DNA from 2 places in the Mesorhizobium sp. M8A.F.Ca.ET.057.01.1.1 genome. Region 1 is predicted to be linked to the other one. Evidence: riboswitches for the same ligand, from Rfam matches in the RefSeq annotation. Region 1 holds a riboswitch; the other holds the start of a gene.
The links. Region 1 has a riboswitch for S-adenosylmethionine ahead of EJ077_RS25995 (O-succinylhomoserine sulfhydrylase). Riboswitches for the same ligand answer to the same signal wherever they lie in the genome.

Region 1 (7,088 bases):
GGGCGCCGGCCGCACCGAATTCGCCATGAGCCTGTTCGGCCGCTCCTATGGGCGCCGCATCACCGGCGAAGTGCTGCTCAAGGGCAAGGCGGTCGACGTCTCCTCGGTGAGCAAAGCGGTCCAACACGGGATCGCCTATGTGACCGAGGACCGAAAGACCTATGGCCTCAACCTCATCGATCATATCAAGCATAACATAACGCTGGCCAATCTGGGCGGCGTCTCGCGCCACAGCGTGATCGACGACATGCGCGAGCTCGCCGTTGCCAACGACTACCGCAAGAAGACCAATATCCGCGCTTCGAGCGTCTATCAGATGACCGGCAATCTTTCGGGCGGCAACCAGCAGAAGGTGGTGTTGTCGAAATGGCTGTTCGCCGACCCGGAAGTTCTCATCCTCGACGAGCCGACGCGCGGCATCGATGTCGGCGCCAAGTACGAAATCTACACGATCATCGCGCGCCTCGCCGCTGAAGGTAAGGCGATCCTGGTCATCTCGTCGGAAATGCCGGAATTGCTCGGTATCACCGACCGTATCTATGTCATGAACGAAGGGCGCATCGTGGGCGAAATGCCCGCGGCGGACGCGAGTCAGGAAAAAATTATGCGGGCCATCGTTCGGGGAGAAGGAAAAGCAGCATGAGCACCGAAAGCGCCCCCGCGCCGCAAGGCAACATCGCCGAAGAGCGTCCACGCATCGCCGTCTCGGCGCTGACGACGAATCTACGCGAATATGGTCTGATTATCGCGCTGATCGTCATCATGCTGTTCTTCCAGTTCACCACGTCGGGAACGCTGTTCAAGCCGGTCAACCTCAGCAATCTGGTGCAGCAGAACTCGTTCATCATCGTGATGGCGCTGGGCATGCTGCTGGTCATCGTTTCGGGCTATATCGACCTCAGCGTCGGATCGGTCGCCGGTTTCATCGGCGCGCTGGCGGCAAACATGATGGTCATCTGGCAGCTCGGACCGCTCAGCAATCCGCTGGTGGTTTCGATCGTCTGCCTGATCGTGGGCGGCCTGATCGGCGCGGCGCAAGGCTATTGGATCGCCTATCACCGGATACCGAGCTTCATCGTGACGCTGGCGGGCATGCTGATCTTCCGCGGCATCTGCCAGGCGCTGCTGGGCGGCGGCTCCTCGGTGGGTCCGCTTCCGGACGGCTTCAAGGCACTCAGCTCCGGCTTCATCCCTGATGTGATCGGCCCGCTGACGCTGATTGCGCCGACGGTAAACGCGGCCGGCAAGACCATTTTGGGCAGCGGCCTGACACTGCACATGACGACGGTGGTGCTAGGGCTGATCGCCGTGCTGGCCTATGCCTATTTCGGGGTGAGGACACGGCGCAAGCGCGAGCGCCATGGCTATGAGGCCGAGCCCTTCCCCCTGTTCGTCATCAAGACGCTGGTTGCCAGCGCGCTGGCGCTGTTCCTGGTCTATGAGTTCGCCAGCTACAGGGGCCTGCCGGTGGTGCTGCTGGTCATGGGCGTGCTGATCTCGCTGTTCGTCTTCGTTACCAAGCGCATGACCATCGGCCGCCGCATCTACGCGATGGGTGGCAACCCCAAGGCGGCGCAACTGTCGGGCATCAACACCGAGCGGCTGACGCTTCTGGTGTTCATCAATATGGGCGTGCTGTCGGCGCTCGGCGGCCTGATCATCGCCGCGCGTCTCGGCCAGGCCGTGCCGGCCGCGGGCCTCGGCAGCGAGCTCGACGTGATCGCGGCCGTCTTCATCGGCGGCGCCTCGGCGATGGGCGGCGTCGGCCAGGTGATCGGCGCGGTGGTCGGCGGCTTCATCATGGGCGTGATGAACAACGGCATGTCGATCATGGGCGTCAACGTGGACTGGCAGCAGGTGGTCAAGGGACTGGTGCTGCTGGGGGCCGTCATCTTCGACGTCTACAACAAGAACAAGGCTTAAGGGCTGGGGCGAGGACTAGGAGGCATACGGGTTCTAGATCGCGAAGCTGCCGGCAGCCCGTCGGCACCAAGAAGTCCGGGGAAGGACCAGGCTCGCGAACGCAATCCGGACGAAGCGTTTCAACCGTGGCGCGTTTCCGCGCCGCGCCGGTCAGGATTTTGCCGATGGCAGCCGGACAAGGAAAAATGAGAGAGGACTGATCATGCTGATCTCGCAGATTCTCGACGACGCCGAGACGATCCGTGTCGTTGCCCGCAGCGGCGGGAAGACCCGGATCATCAATGGCGCGCGCAGCGTCTATTCGCTGGCGATGGAGGCCGCCCGCACCGGTGTCGGCCTGGCCGCCCTGATCGAACGCAAGGGACTTGGCGAGACGGTCGATCTGGACGCCGCCTACAAGAGGGGACGGCTCCTGTCGCCGATCAATCACCCCGACCCGGCGCATCTGCACCTGACCGGCACGGGGCTGACGCATCTCGGGTCGGCGGCGACGCGCGATTCCATGCACAAGAAGCTCAGCACCGACGGCGAAGAGCAGCTCACCGATTCCATGAAGATGTTCCGCATGGGGCTGGAAGGCGGCAAACCCGCCAAAGGCCAGGTCGGCGTACAGCCGGAATGGTTCTACAAGGGCAACGGCACCATGGCGGTCGCTCCTGGCGCGGCGCTGATGTCGCCGGCCTTTGCCAAAGATGCCGGCGAAGAACCCGAGGTCGCCGGGATCTATGTCATCGGCGACGACGGCGCGCCGTTCCGCGTCGGCTTCACGCTGTCGAACGAATTCTCGGACCATGTGACCGAGCGCGTGAACTATCTCTTCCTCGCCCACTCCAAGCTGCGCAATGCCTCCTTCGGGCCGGAAATCCTCATCGGAGACCTGCCTTCGGACATCCGCGGCACGTCGCGCATCCTGCGCGACGGCAAGACATTGTGGGAGAAGCCGTTCCTGTCGGGCGAAACGAACATGTCGCACACCATCGCCAATCTCGAACACCACCACTTCAAATATTCGGCCTTCCGCCAGCCGGGCGACGTGCATGTGCATATGTTCGGCACCGCGACGCTGTCCTTCGCCGACGGCGTCAATACGGAGGCCGGCGACGTATTCGAGATCGAGGCAGGGGATTTCGGCCTGCCGCTGCGCAACCCGCTGGAAATCGAAAAGCCGGTAAAGGTGGCGGTGAAGGCGCTTTAAAGGCCACGAGGGCGTGATCCCCCTCTCGTGGGGAGATCGGCAGCGTCGACCTTAGCGCACCGCGCGGAAATGCTTGGACAGTTTCAGGCCTTGCGCCTGGTAGTTGGAGCCGAGATCGGTGCCGTAAAGCGCCCGCGGCCGCTTCAGCATGTGCTCGTAGACCAGCCGGCCGACGATCTGCCCATGGTCGAGGATGAACGGCACTTCGTGGCTGCGCACCTCGAGCACCGCCCGGCTGCCGGTGCCGCCGGACGCCGAATGGCCGAACCCCGGATCGAAAAAGCCGGCATAGTGGACACGGAACTCGCCGACCAGCGGATCGAAGGGCGTCATCTCGGCGGCGTAGAGCGGCGGTACATGCACCGCCTCCTGGCTCACCAGGATGTAGAACTCGTCGGGATCGAGCACCAGTTCGCCGGCGCCGCTCTTGTGGATCGGCTCCCAGAAGTCGAGGACATCCTGGGCGGCACGCTTGTCCACATCGACGAGGCCGGTGTGGTGCTTGCCGCGATAGCCGACCAGCCCATCCTTATCGCCATTGAGGTCGATCGACAACGCGATGCCGCCGCCGGAAATGTTGGGCGGATCGGTGGCGACCAGCATTTCGGCGCGGTGCAGTTCATGCAGTTCGGCTTCCGATAGCAGTGCATTGCCGGTGCGGAAGCGGATCTGCGACAGGCGCGAACCGGTGCGCACCACGATCGGAAAAGTGCGCGGGCTGACTTCGAGATAGAGCGGACCGTGATAGCCGGCGGCGATCTTGTCGAACTCGTGGCCGCGATCGGTCATGACGCGGGTGAAGATGTCGAGCCGCCCGGTCGAGCTCTTCGGATTGGCCGAGGCCGAAATGCCAGCCGGCAGGGCCAGACTTTCGAGCAGCGGCACGATATAGACGCAGCCGGTTTCGAGAACCGCGCCTTCGGTCAGATTGATCTCGTGGAGTTGCAGCCGATCGAGCTTTTCCGAGACCTTGTGGTTGGGGCCGGGCAGGAACGAGGCGCGCACCCGCCAGGCCTTTTCGCCCAATCTGAGATCAAGGCTCGCCGGCTGGATCTGATCGGCATCGAGCGCGCGCGGCGACTTCAGCGCGCCGGACTGGAACAGCGCCGAAATGTCCTGATCGGGAAGAATGCCTGTCTGCCGCAAAGTCTGGCTCCGCCCCAAGACTGGTCTCTTTTGGTGCAGGTTCTCGCCGCAAAACCACTGGGCACTTTTGCGGAACCTGCCTTGGTACAAACCTCTTAATGAAGCCGGCAATTGACGCAAGCGTGGCGCGGGTCTAAAGGGTCGTTATCCCGTGGTGATTTGGCCGGTCGGCTTGCAGCCACGTTAAACAAGTCGCTAAAGGACCGTCGGGCCGCAAGGCCGTATGGACCGGTTGCGACTTTCGCGGCCGGTTTTTTTGTGTCTGGAACAAAGCGATGAGCAACAAGAAGCGCAACTGGAAACCTCAGACGGCACTCGTGCATGGCGGAACCCTGCGTTCCCAATTCGGCGAAACCGCCGAGGCGATGTACCTGACCCAGGGTTATGTCTACAAGACCGCCCAGGCGGCCGAGGCCCGCTTCAAGGGCGAAGAGCCTGGCTTCATCTATTCGCGTTACGCCAACCCGACCGTCGACATGTTCGAAAAGCGCATGTGCGCGCTGGAAGGCGCCGAGGATGCGCGCGCCACGGCGTCGGGCATGGCGGCGGTGACGGCTGCCCTTCTATGCAGCGTCAAGGCCGGCGACCATATCGTTGCAGCGCGCGCGCTGTTCGGCTCCTGTCGCTGGGTGGTCGAGACGCTGGCGCCGCGCTATGGCATCGAGGCGACCTTGGTCGACGGCACCGACATCGCCAATTGGGAAAAGGCGGTCAGGCCGAACACCAAGCTGTTCTTCCTGGAAAGCCCGACCAACCCGACGCTGGAAGTCGTCGACATATCAGCCGTCGCCTCGCTTGCCAATTCGATCGGCGCGCGGCTTGTCGTCGACAATGTCTTCGCCACGCCGCTGCAGCAGAAGCCGTTGCAGCTTGGTGCGCACATCGTCGTCTACTCGGCCACCAAGCATATTGACGGCCAGGGCCGTTGCCTCGGCGGCGTCATCCTGTCGGACAAGAAGTGGATCGACGAAAACCTGCACGACTATTTCCGCCACACCGGCCCCAGCCTGTCGCCCTTCAATGCCTGGACCTTGCTGAAGGGCCTCGAGACGCTGCCGCTGCGCGTGCGCCAGCAGACGGAAAGCGCCGGCAGGATCGCCGACTTCCTGGCCGAGCAGCCGCAGATCGCCCGCGTCATCTATCCCGGCCGCGCCGACCATCCGCAGGCCGCCGTCGTCAAGAAGCAGATGTCGGGCGGCTCGACGCTGATCTGCCTCGACGTCAAGGGCGGCAAGCCGGCGGCCTTCGCCCTGCAGAACGCCCTCGAAATCGTGCTGATCTCGAACAATCTCGGCGATGCCAAGAGCCTGATCACCCATCCGGCGACGACGACGCACAAGAATCTGAGCGACGAGGCGCGCACCGAACTCGGCATCGGGCCAGGAACGCTCAGGCTGTCGGTCGGCCTGGAGGATACGGACGACCTGCTGGAAGACATCGCGCAGGCGCTGAAGGCCGCTAAATAGGCTGTTTGGGAGCGTCGTCCGCGGCGATCAGGCGCGCGACGGCGTCTCCTCCAGTTCGGCCGCCTTGGTGCGGATGGTCATGGCGTTGCCGCGCCAGTCGACGGCGCCGCCGAGCCAGCCGCGCGCCCAGAGGGTTGGGAGCATCGCGTCCCGCGCCATCATGGCCGCGACCATGCGCGGCGAGAGGTACCAGCCCTTGGACAAGGCCAGCGCGCACTCCGGTAGGTAGTAGGCCGCCAACACGGCAATCGCGGTTGCCCAGAGGCTGACGCCCGCGCTCGCCGCAGCAACCAGGGCAAGCGCGAGAGGCACCGCCGCGCCGGTCAGGATTTCGGGCGCGAAGAACAGCGGGAAGGTGACGCGGCGCAGGCGCGCCCAGCGGGCCTGGCGCGACCAGATCACGCCAAGCGTGCGCTGGCCGAGCGGCTGCTCGAAGGGCGCCGCAACGAGATTGACGTGCAAGCCGAGGCCTTTCACCAGCTTCGTGGCGGCCGCGTCTTCGGCGATCTCGGCGGCCAGCGCGCGAATGCCGCCATTGGCATCCAGCATCGGCTTGTTCCACAGCATGCTCTTGCCCTGGGCAAAGCCGAGGCCGAGCGCCTCGCCGGCATACTGCCAGCGGGCCTGCAATGTGTTGAGGAAGGCGCATTCGACATCGGCCCAGAAACCCTCGGGCCGCGAGCCGATCGGCGTCGAGCAGACAAGGCCGGTGTCGGGCCGCCATGCCGCCATCATGTGCTCGACATAGTCCCTCGGCATCAAGACGTTGGAATCGGCAAGGATGACCCAGTTGTGGCGCGCCGCTTCCCAACCCTTGACGCAATTGTTGAGCTTTGGGTTGGCGCTGACGCGGTCGTCACCGATCAGTAGCCAGGCCGGCACCTTGGGAAACCGGGCAATCGCCCTGTTTATTAGTTTCACCACGGGGTCGTCGGCATGGGCGACGCAGAAGATCAGCTCATAGCGTGGCCAGTCGAGGGCGAAGGCGCGTTCCAGCGTCTCATGCGTGAACGGCTCGACGCCACGCGACGGGACGACGATCGAGACCGGTTGCGACTTGCCGGCTGGCGGGGCGATCGTGGTGCGCCGTTTCAACTGTGAAGCGGCGAGCAAAATGCTGGCGGCGTTTGAAAGGATGAGTGCGGTCGAAAGCGAGGCGGCTATGAAGGTGAGTTCCATCGAGATCTGGTCACTCCGGAAAGGCGGCCCGCAGCGTGGCCGTTTTCAACAGTTCGACAGAGCGCCGAGTCGCCCGGTTCGCGCACACCACCATTATCGTGTGTCACTTAAATGACATTCTTTGCCGGCACCTGCGGTTCAAGGTCAGCCGCGACAAGACGCGCACGTTGACCTGCTCA
Region 2 (7,088 bases), 2.1 Mb from region 1:
TCATATGCGGCCACGCGCTGGATCTGGAGACCGCCTGCACGGACCTCGCCTCCCGCACCGATGCGTTCGTCGCGGTTACCGGCGGCGCGGCAGGTACCTGGTGGTTCGATCGAAGCGCCGGATCATCCCGCCATGTCGAGGCCCCGAGGATCAAGGCGGTCGACACGCTGGCCGCCGGCGATGTCTTTCATGGCGCCTTTGCCGTCGGGCTGGCGGAAGCCATGCCGATCGAGCACGCACTGCGCTTTGCCAGTGCCGCCGCCGCGCTCAAATGCCTGCGCTTCGGCGGCAGGCTGGGCGCGCCGGATCGGGCGGAAACGCTCGCCATGATGGCAGCGACCTGGCCTGAAACAGCTTAGAGCAATTCCAGGAAAAGTGCGTAGCGGTTTTCCGTCCGGAATTTGCGTAAAAACAAGAAGTTAGAGCGGGCCAGAGATTCTATCAAACTCTGAACCGCTCTAGACCTTTGCCGGATGCTCGACCGCCTGGCGGCCAAAGTCCGGCGCGTCGATATCCTGACCCGCCTCGATGATCGAGCGGCGCACGGCGCGGGTGCGGGTGAACAGGTCGAAGAGCTTGTCGCCGTCGCCCCAGCGGATCGCGCGCTGCAGGAACGCCAGGTCTTCCGAGAAGCGCGCCAGCATTTCCAGGATGGCATCCTTGTTGTGCAGGCAGACATCCCGCCACATGGTCGGATCGGAGGCGGCCAGACGCGTGAAATCGCGAAAGCCGGAGGCGGAATATTTGATGACTTCCGTCTTCGTCACCGATTCCAGATCGTCGGCGGTGCCGACAATGTTGTAGGCGATGATGTGCGGCAGATGCGAGACGATGGCCAGCGTCATGTCGTGATGCTGCGGGTCCATCGTGTCGATGTTGGCGCCGCAGCGGCGCCAGAATTCCGACAGCCGTTCCAGCGCGTCCGGATCGGTGCCCGGCACCGGCGTGAAAATGCACCAGCGATTGTCGAAAAGGTCGGCAAATCCGGCATCCGGTCCGGATTTTTCGGTACCCGCCAGCGGATGGCCGGGAATGAAATGGACGCCCTCAGGCACATGCGGTTGCATCTGCGCGATGACCGAGGCCTTGGTCGAGCCGACATCGGTGAGGATCGCACCTTTTTTCAGCGCCGGCGCAATCTCCTGCGCCACCGCACCGGATGAGCCCACCGGCACCGAGACGATGACCAGATCGGCATCACGCACCGCTTCCCGGGCATCGGTGGTGTAGGACTCGCCGAGCCCCAGTTCCTCGGCTCGTTTGAGCGTTGCCGCACTGCGCGTCGAGATCGCGACATGGCGAGCCAAGCCTTCGCGGCGGATGACGCGGGCCAGCGACGAGCCGATCAGGCCGATGCCGACCAGCGCGATTTTTTCGAACATCGGTGATGCCATGGTGTGTAACTTTTCAGGCGTTCTAGCTTTTCAGGAATGTCGTGAGCGCGGCGACAACGCCGCGATTGGCCTCTTCGGTGCCGACGGTCATGCGCAGCGCGTTGGGAAAGCCGTAGCCTGAAACGCGCCGCAGAATATAGCCGCGCGCGCTCAGATAATCATCCGCCGCAGCCGCCGAATGCCTCTGGTCGTCGGGAAAATGAATGAGCAGGAAATTGCCGACGCTGGGCGTCACGCGCAGTCCGAGCCCAGTCATCTCGCCGCTCAGCCAGGTGAGCCAGGTCTCGTTATGCGCCACGCTGCGCTCGACATGGGCGCGGTCGCGGATCGCGGCGATGCCGGCCTCGATCGCCGTCGCATTGACATTGAAGGGGCCGCGCACGCGGTTGATCGCATCGACAATGTGTATCGGACCGTACATCCAGCCGATACGCGCGCCGCCGAGGCCGATCTTGGAGAAGGTGCGGGTCATCACCACGTTCTCGGCGCTGCCGGCCAACTCGATGCCGGCTTCGTAATCGTTGCGGCGGACATATTCGGCATAGGCCGCGTCGAGCACCAGCAGCACGTTTTTCGGCAGTCCGGCGTGCAGGCGACGCACCTCCTGGAACGGCACATAGGTGCCGGTCGGATTGTTGGGATTGGCCAGGAACACGATTTTCGTGCGCGGCGTCACAGCCGCCAGCATCGCATCGATGTCGGCGCGCTCGTCGGTCTCCTTGACCGCGACCGGGGTGGCGCCCGCCGACTGGATGTATATCTTGTAGACCATGAAGGCGTGCTCGGTGAACATGGCCTCGTCGCCGGGCGCGAGATAGGTCTGCGCCAGCAGGCCAAGGATCTCGTCGGAACCGTTGGAGCAGATGATGTTCTGCGCGTTGAGGCCATGCACCTCGGCGATCGCCTCTCGCAACCGTCTGGCGGTACCGTCGGGATAGACGTCGAGTTTGCCGGCGACCTCACGCGCGGCCTCGATCGCCTTCGGCGACGGCCCAAGCGGGTTCTCGTTCGACGACAGCTTGTAGACCTTGGCGACACCGGCCGGCGCCGTGCTCTTGCCGGGCACATAGGCGTCTATGTCCATGATGCCCGCGCGTGGGGTTGGACGTGCCTGATCCGGTGTCTGGTTCATAACTTGCAAAATCCGTCGAGAATGCCTCCATCCGGAAGCCGCTGCGGAAATACAAGCCATGGCCGGCAATGTCGAGGGGCGGCAGTGGTGCAAGCGGCCGCCATTGACGGCGAGGCGGGCGGGTTCTAGAAGTGCGGTGACAGTTCCGTGGTGATTTGGCCGGTCGGCTTGCAGCCACGTTAAACAATTCGCTAAAGGGCCGTTTGCGTGACGTAACCGGCTTTGCGAATGGCAATGCCGGTTTTTTATTGTCCGCGGCCGGACGGACGGACGCATCGGCGGCGATTTTTCGCCTGCTATGATGCAGCAAGTGAGACAAGAATGGCCGCTCTGCGCGCAGCAAGGACCAACAACGAGGTCGACAATCCGTCGAGCCTGGTGTTGCGTTTCGGACCCGACAAGCCGCTCAAGCTCGATGCCGGCACGCTGCTGTCGCCGTTCCAGATCGCCTATCAGACCTATGGCATTCTGAACGATGCCCGTTCCAATGCCATCCTCGTCTGCCACGCACTGACCGGCGACCAGCATGTCGCCAACACCAATCCGGTGACCGGCAAGCCAGGTTGGTGGGAAGTGCTGATCGGCCCCGGCAAGATTATCGACACCAACCGTTTCTTCGTCATCTGCTCCAATGTCATCGGCGGCTGCCTTGGTTCCACCGGGCCGGCCTCGACCAACCCCGCCACGGGAAAGCCCTATGGGCTCGACCTTCCTGTCATCACCATCCGCGACATGGTGCGTGCGCAGCAGATGCTGGTCGACCATTTCGGCATAGAGAAGCTGTTCTGCGTGCTGGGCGGTTCGATGGGCGGCATGCAGGTGCTGCAATGGGCGTCGAGCTATCCCGAACGGGTATTCTCGGCACTGCCGATCGCCACCGGCGCGCGCCATTCGTCACAGAACATCGCCTTCCACGAGGTCGGGCGGCAGGCCGTGATGGCCGATCCGGACTGGCATGGCGGCAAATATTTCGAGCACGGCAAGCGCCCGGAAAAGGGGTTGGCGGTGGCGCGCATGGCCGCCCACATCACCTATCTGTCGGAAGCCGCCCTGCACCGCAAATTCGGCCGCAACCTGCAGGACCGCGAAGCCCTGACCTTCGGCTTCGATGCCGATTTCCAGATCGAGAGCTATCTGCGCCACCAGGGCATGACCTTCGTGGACCGCTTCGACGCCAACTCCTACCTCTACATGACACGGTCGATGGATTATTTCGACCTTGCCGCCGACCATGGCGGCCGGCTGGCGGACGCCTTTGCCGGCACGAAGACCCGCTTCTGCCTGGTGTCCTTCACGTCGGACTGGCTGTTCCCGACCGAAGAGAGCCGCTCGATCGTGCATGCGCTCAACGCCGCCGGCGCCTCGGTGTCCTTCGTGGAGATCGAGACCGACCGCGGCCACGACGCCTTCCTGCTCGACGAACCGGAACTGTTTGCCGCCATCAACGGCTTTATCGGTTCCGCCGCGCGCGCCAGGGGGCTCGGCGCATGACCCCGAAAAGTCGCAGACTTTTCGGACCACGGTCATGCGTCAGACGGAAAGGCGAAGCCATGACCCAGAAAAATTGCGGACTTTTCGGACCATCGTCATGCGCCACTCAGGAGGCGAAGCCATGAGCGTCAATGGCAGCCAGCGTGTCGACCTTGAGGTCGTCGCCAACCTCATCCCGCCGCAATCGCGCGTGCTCGACGTGGGCTCCGGCGACGGCTCGCTGCTCGAATTGCTGCAGGAAACCAAGCAGGTCGACGGTCGCGGCCTTGAGCTTTCGCAGCGCGGCGTCAACGAATGCGTGGCGCGCGGCCTCTCGGTCATCCAGGGCGATGCCGACAAGGATCTCGAATTCTATCCCGACAAGGGTTTTGACTTCGTCGTCCTGTCGCAGACCCTGCAGGCCACCCGCAACCCGAAGCTGGTGCTCGACGAACTGCTCCGGATCGGCAATCGGGCCATCGTGTCCTTCCCCAATTTCGGCCATTGGCGGGTGCGCCTGTCGCTGTTCGTCAAGGGCCGCATGCCGGTGACCAAGGATCTGCCCTACTCCTGGTACGACACGCCCAACATCCACTTCTGCACCATCCGCGACTTCGTCAATCTGTGCGAGGAGCTTGGTGCGACGGTGGAAAAAGCGACCGCGCTCGACGCCAACGGCCAGAAGATCGGCCTGTCGATGCCTTGGTGGTTCTGGAATTTCTTTGGCCAGCAGGCGGTGTTTTTGCTGAAGCGATAAGGCTGCCGTCGGCGTCCTATGCCAGGATATCCGTGGGCTTGTGCGGATGTTCAACGCCGTCGGCCAACACCACATGGCGCAACCGCCAAGAGCCTCCGCCAATTTCAGCGGTTGGCAAAAGTGTTGCGGTTGAAGCGCTGGGCGCCGGAATTCACCATTCCTTGTCGTCAGAGCGACGGCACAATGGGTGACATAACAGGTTGTTTTTTGTAGCGTCGCACTTAATCCCGATGAGGCCCATCCAAGGGGGAACTCCGATCCATTCAACCATCCTGAGGACTGAAAAGAGCTATCGGAAAGTGCATTTTCGCGCTGGAAACAGCTGACGTGGAGCATTTGCCCCTCATCACGGTCATCACACCGACTCACAACCGGCGCGAAACGGTGCTCCGCGCCGTGGAAAGCGTGCTTTCTCAGAGCATGACTCGGTTTGAGCACATCGTCGTCGACGATGGCTCGACCGATGGGACGGAAGCGGCGCTTGCGCGCATTCGCGACCCTCGGCTGATCTATGTCGGCGCGAAATGGCGCGGCGCCAATGCCGCCAGGAATGCCGGCATCGAGCTGGCGAGGGCGCCCGTGGTGACTTTTCTTGATTCGGACGATCTCTTCCTGCCGCACCGGCTTGAACGAACGCTGGCATGGTTCGACGACAATCCGGCCCTCGAAGTCCTGCTCTCCTCATATGTCTCGGTGAAGGGTGGCCGTGGCACCGCCTGCGTCAACCGTAGTGCTTTCCTCAATCCGCCGATGCTGGAGCGGGCTGTGGTTGCGCAGACGGCCTTCATCGCCGGGTCGGCGATAACGGCGAGGCGGGAAGCTTTGTTGGCCATCGGCGGCTATGACAGCGACATCCCCCGGATGCAGGACCGGGAGCTTCTGCTGCGCTTCGCACAGCGCTTCGGCGCGCAATTGTCGGAAGATATCGACTGGACGAAGCACAATTCCCAGAATTCGATTTCGGGCCGCCGGGACGGCTATGTCGAAGCCTATGCGATCCTGATGAGTAAGCACCCGCACATCGCTCGCTCTTACCCCTATGTTCCACCCTTTATGATCACGCGGCAGATCATCGCCGATATTCTCCGGGGGCGGATACCACAGGCCTTTGCTGGATACATGGCCAACCGCTCATCCGACGCGCTTGGTTATTCATTGCCGGAACTGATCACCGGTTATCTCTACGGCCGCCGCTGGCGGCGCGACCTCTACGACGAAGTTCGCGGGAAGTTTGGAATGCCACCGGCCTGATCTGGCGACAGCTCAGCGAGCGAGTACGGCGCGTTGTAGGGGCCTGCCTGACCCACGGCCAGGCCTATCGGTCCAGTTCCGGGAAATAGGGATCCGACAGGAACCGCCTGTCCCGTTCCCCTAGAAGACAGTCGATCGGCGCGTCCATCTCGGCGGGCATGATTTTGTTCTTGTCCTGAATGCCGCTGACTTCGAGAATCAGCTTGCGCCGGATCGCCGTCGAGAATTCGGCGGCCGCATGGATCGGCAGCACGAAGGAACCAGGTCCGCCGGTCACGCACTGCGCATAATACTGATCGAGATGGCTGAAGGTCGGTGATGGCTTGATCAGGATCGGCAGGCCGTTGATGACGATGCCCTTGGCAATGGCCGCATCGCGCGTCACAGTGACCGGCGGCCCGATATTGTTGGGGCCGTCGCCAGATATGTCGATGACGCTGCGTTCGCCGGCGAAATTGGTGCCGTCGAAAAGCTCGGCGCCGAAAGCAAGCGCGCTCGAAATCGAGGTACCGCGGAAACTCCGGAACGGGCGGGCCGCAAGCTTGTCGGCAAAGCTGTTGGCGCTCTGCGCACTGTCGATGATCTGCCAGCCGATGATCGCGTCATCGCGCACCGTGCCGGCCCACTCGAAATAGGCGAGCGCAATGCGCCCAGTATGGCCGGAACGGACCGCCTGGATGAAATCGGCGTGCCGCAGCGCCTCGACATAGCCGGCCCGTTGAAGGGCGAATTCGGTCTCGTCCATCGACAGCGAGATATCGACCGCCAGCACCAGTTCGACGTCGACAGCCAGCGTATTTGGCGCCGAAGGAACCGGAGCGGCCTCGGCGCAAGCCAGGCAGGCAAGCAGGCTCATTATCTCAAGCATGGCCAGCACGAGCGATGTTTCGATCGCGACATTCGCTCGCGATCACGGCGAAATAAAGCTTGTGGCAGGCGTGGCCGCCCAGTCCGAATGCCGGCCGTTCTATGTCTTGCGCCGAGCGGCGACTGGCGGCGGTTCGATGGCACCCGCCCTGACACGGGCGGGTTTCAGCGGGGGCACGCCGGTATCCTTCACGATCGTCAGGGACCGCGGGAAGAA

Region 2: another riboswitch for S-adenosylmethionine. It lies ahead of EJ077_RS04265 (homoserine O-acetyltransferase MetX); the one in region 1 lies ahead of EJ077_RS25995 (O-succinylhomoserine sulfhydrylase).

Annotation. Positions count from the first base shown of each region.
Region 1 covers NZ_CP034454.1:5,450,844-5,457,931, forward strand. Annotated here, with positions in the region: gene mmsA (multiple monosaccharide ABC transporter ATP-binding protein) at 1-643, shown strand, start outside; gene mmsB (multiple monosaccharide ABC transporter permease) at 640-1,923, shown strand; gene araD1 (AraD1 family protein) at 2,126-3,118, shown strand; gene EJ077_RS25990 (2'-deoxycytidine 5'-triphosphate deaminase) at 3,170-4,264, opposite strand; SAM riboswitch at 4,406-4,483, shown strand; gene EJ077_RS25995 (O-succinylhomoserine sulfhydrylase) at 4,540-5,730, shown strand; gene EJ077_RS26000 (ceramide glucosyltransferase) at 5,758-6,909, opposite strand.
Region 2 covers NZ_CP034454.1:918,693-925,780, reverse strand. Annotated here, with positions in the region: partial or broken gene EJ077_RS04280 (sugar kinase) at 1-359, shown strand, start outside; gene EJ077_RS04275 (prephenate/arogenate dehydrogenase family protein) at 459-1,394, opposite strand; gene hisC (histidinol-phosphate transaminase) at 1,417-2,526, opposite strand; SAM riboswitch at 2,664-2,741, shown strand; gene EJ077_RS04265 (homoserine O-acetyltransferase MetX) at 2,848-4,017, shown strand; gene metW (methionine biosynthesis protein MetW) at 4,139-4,753, shown strand; gene EJ077_RS04255 (glycosyltransferase family 2 protein) at 5,081-6,004, shown strand; gene EJ077_RS04250 (DUF1194 domain-containing protein) at 6,069-6,872, opposite strand; partial or broken gene EJ077_RS04245 (ABC transporter ATP-binding protein/permease) at 6,972-7,088, opposite strand, start outside.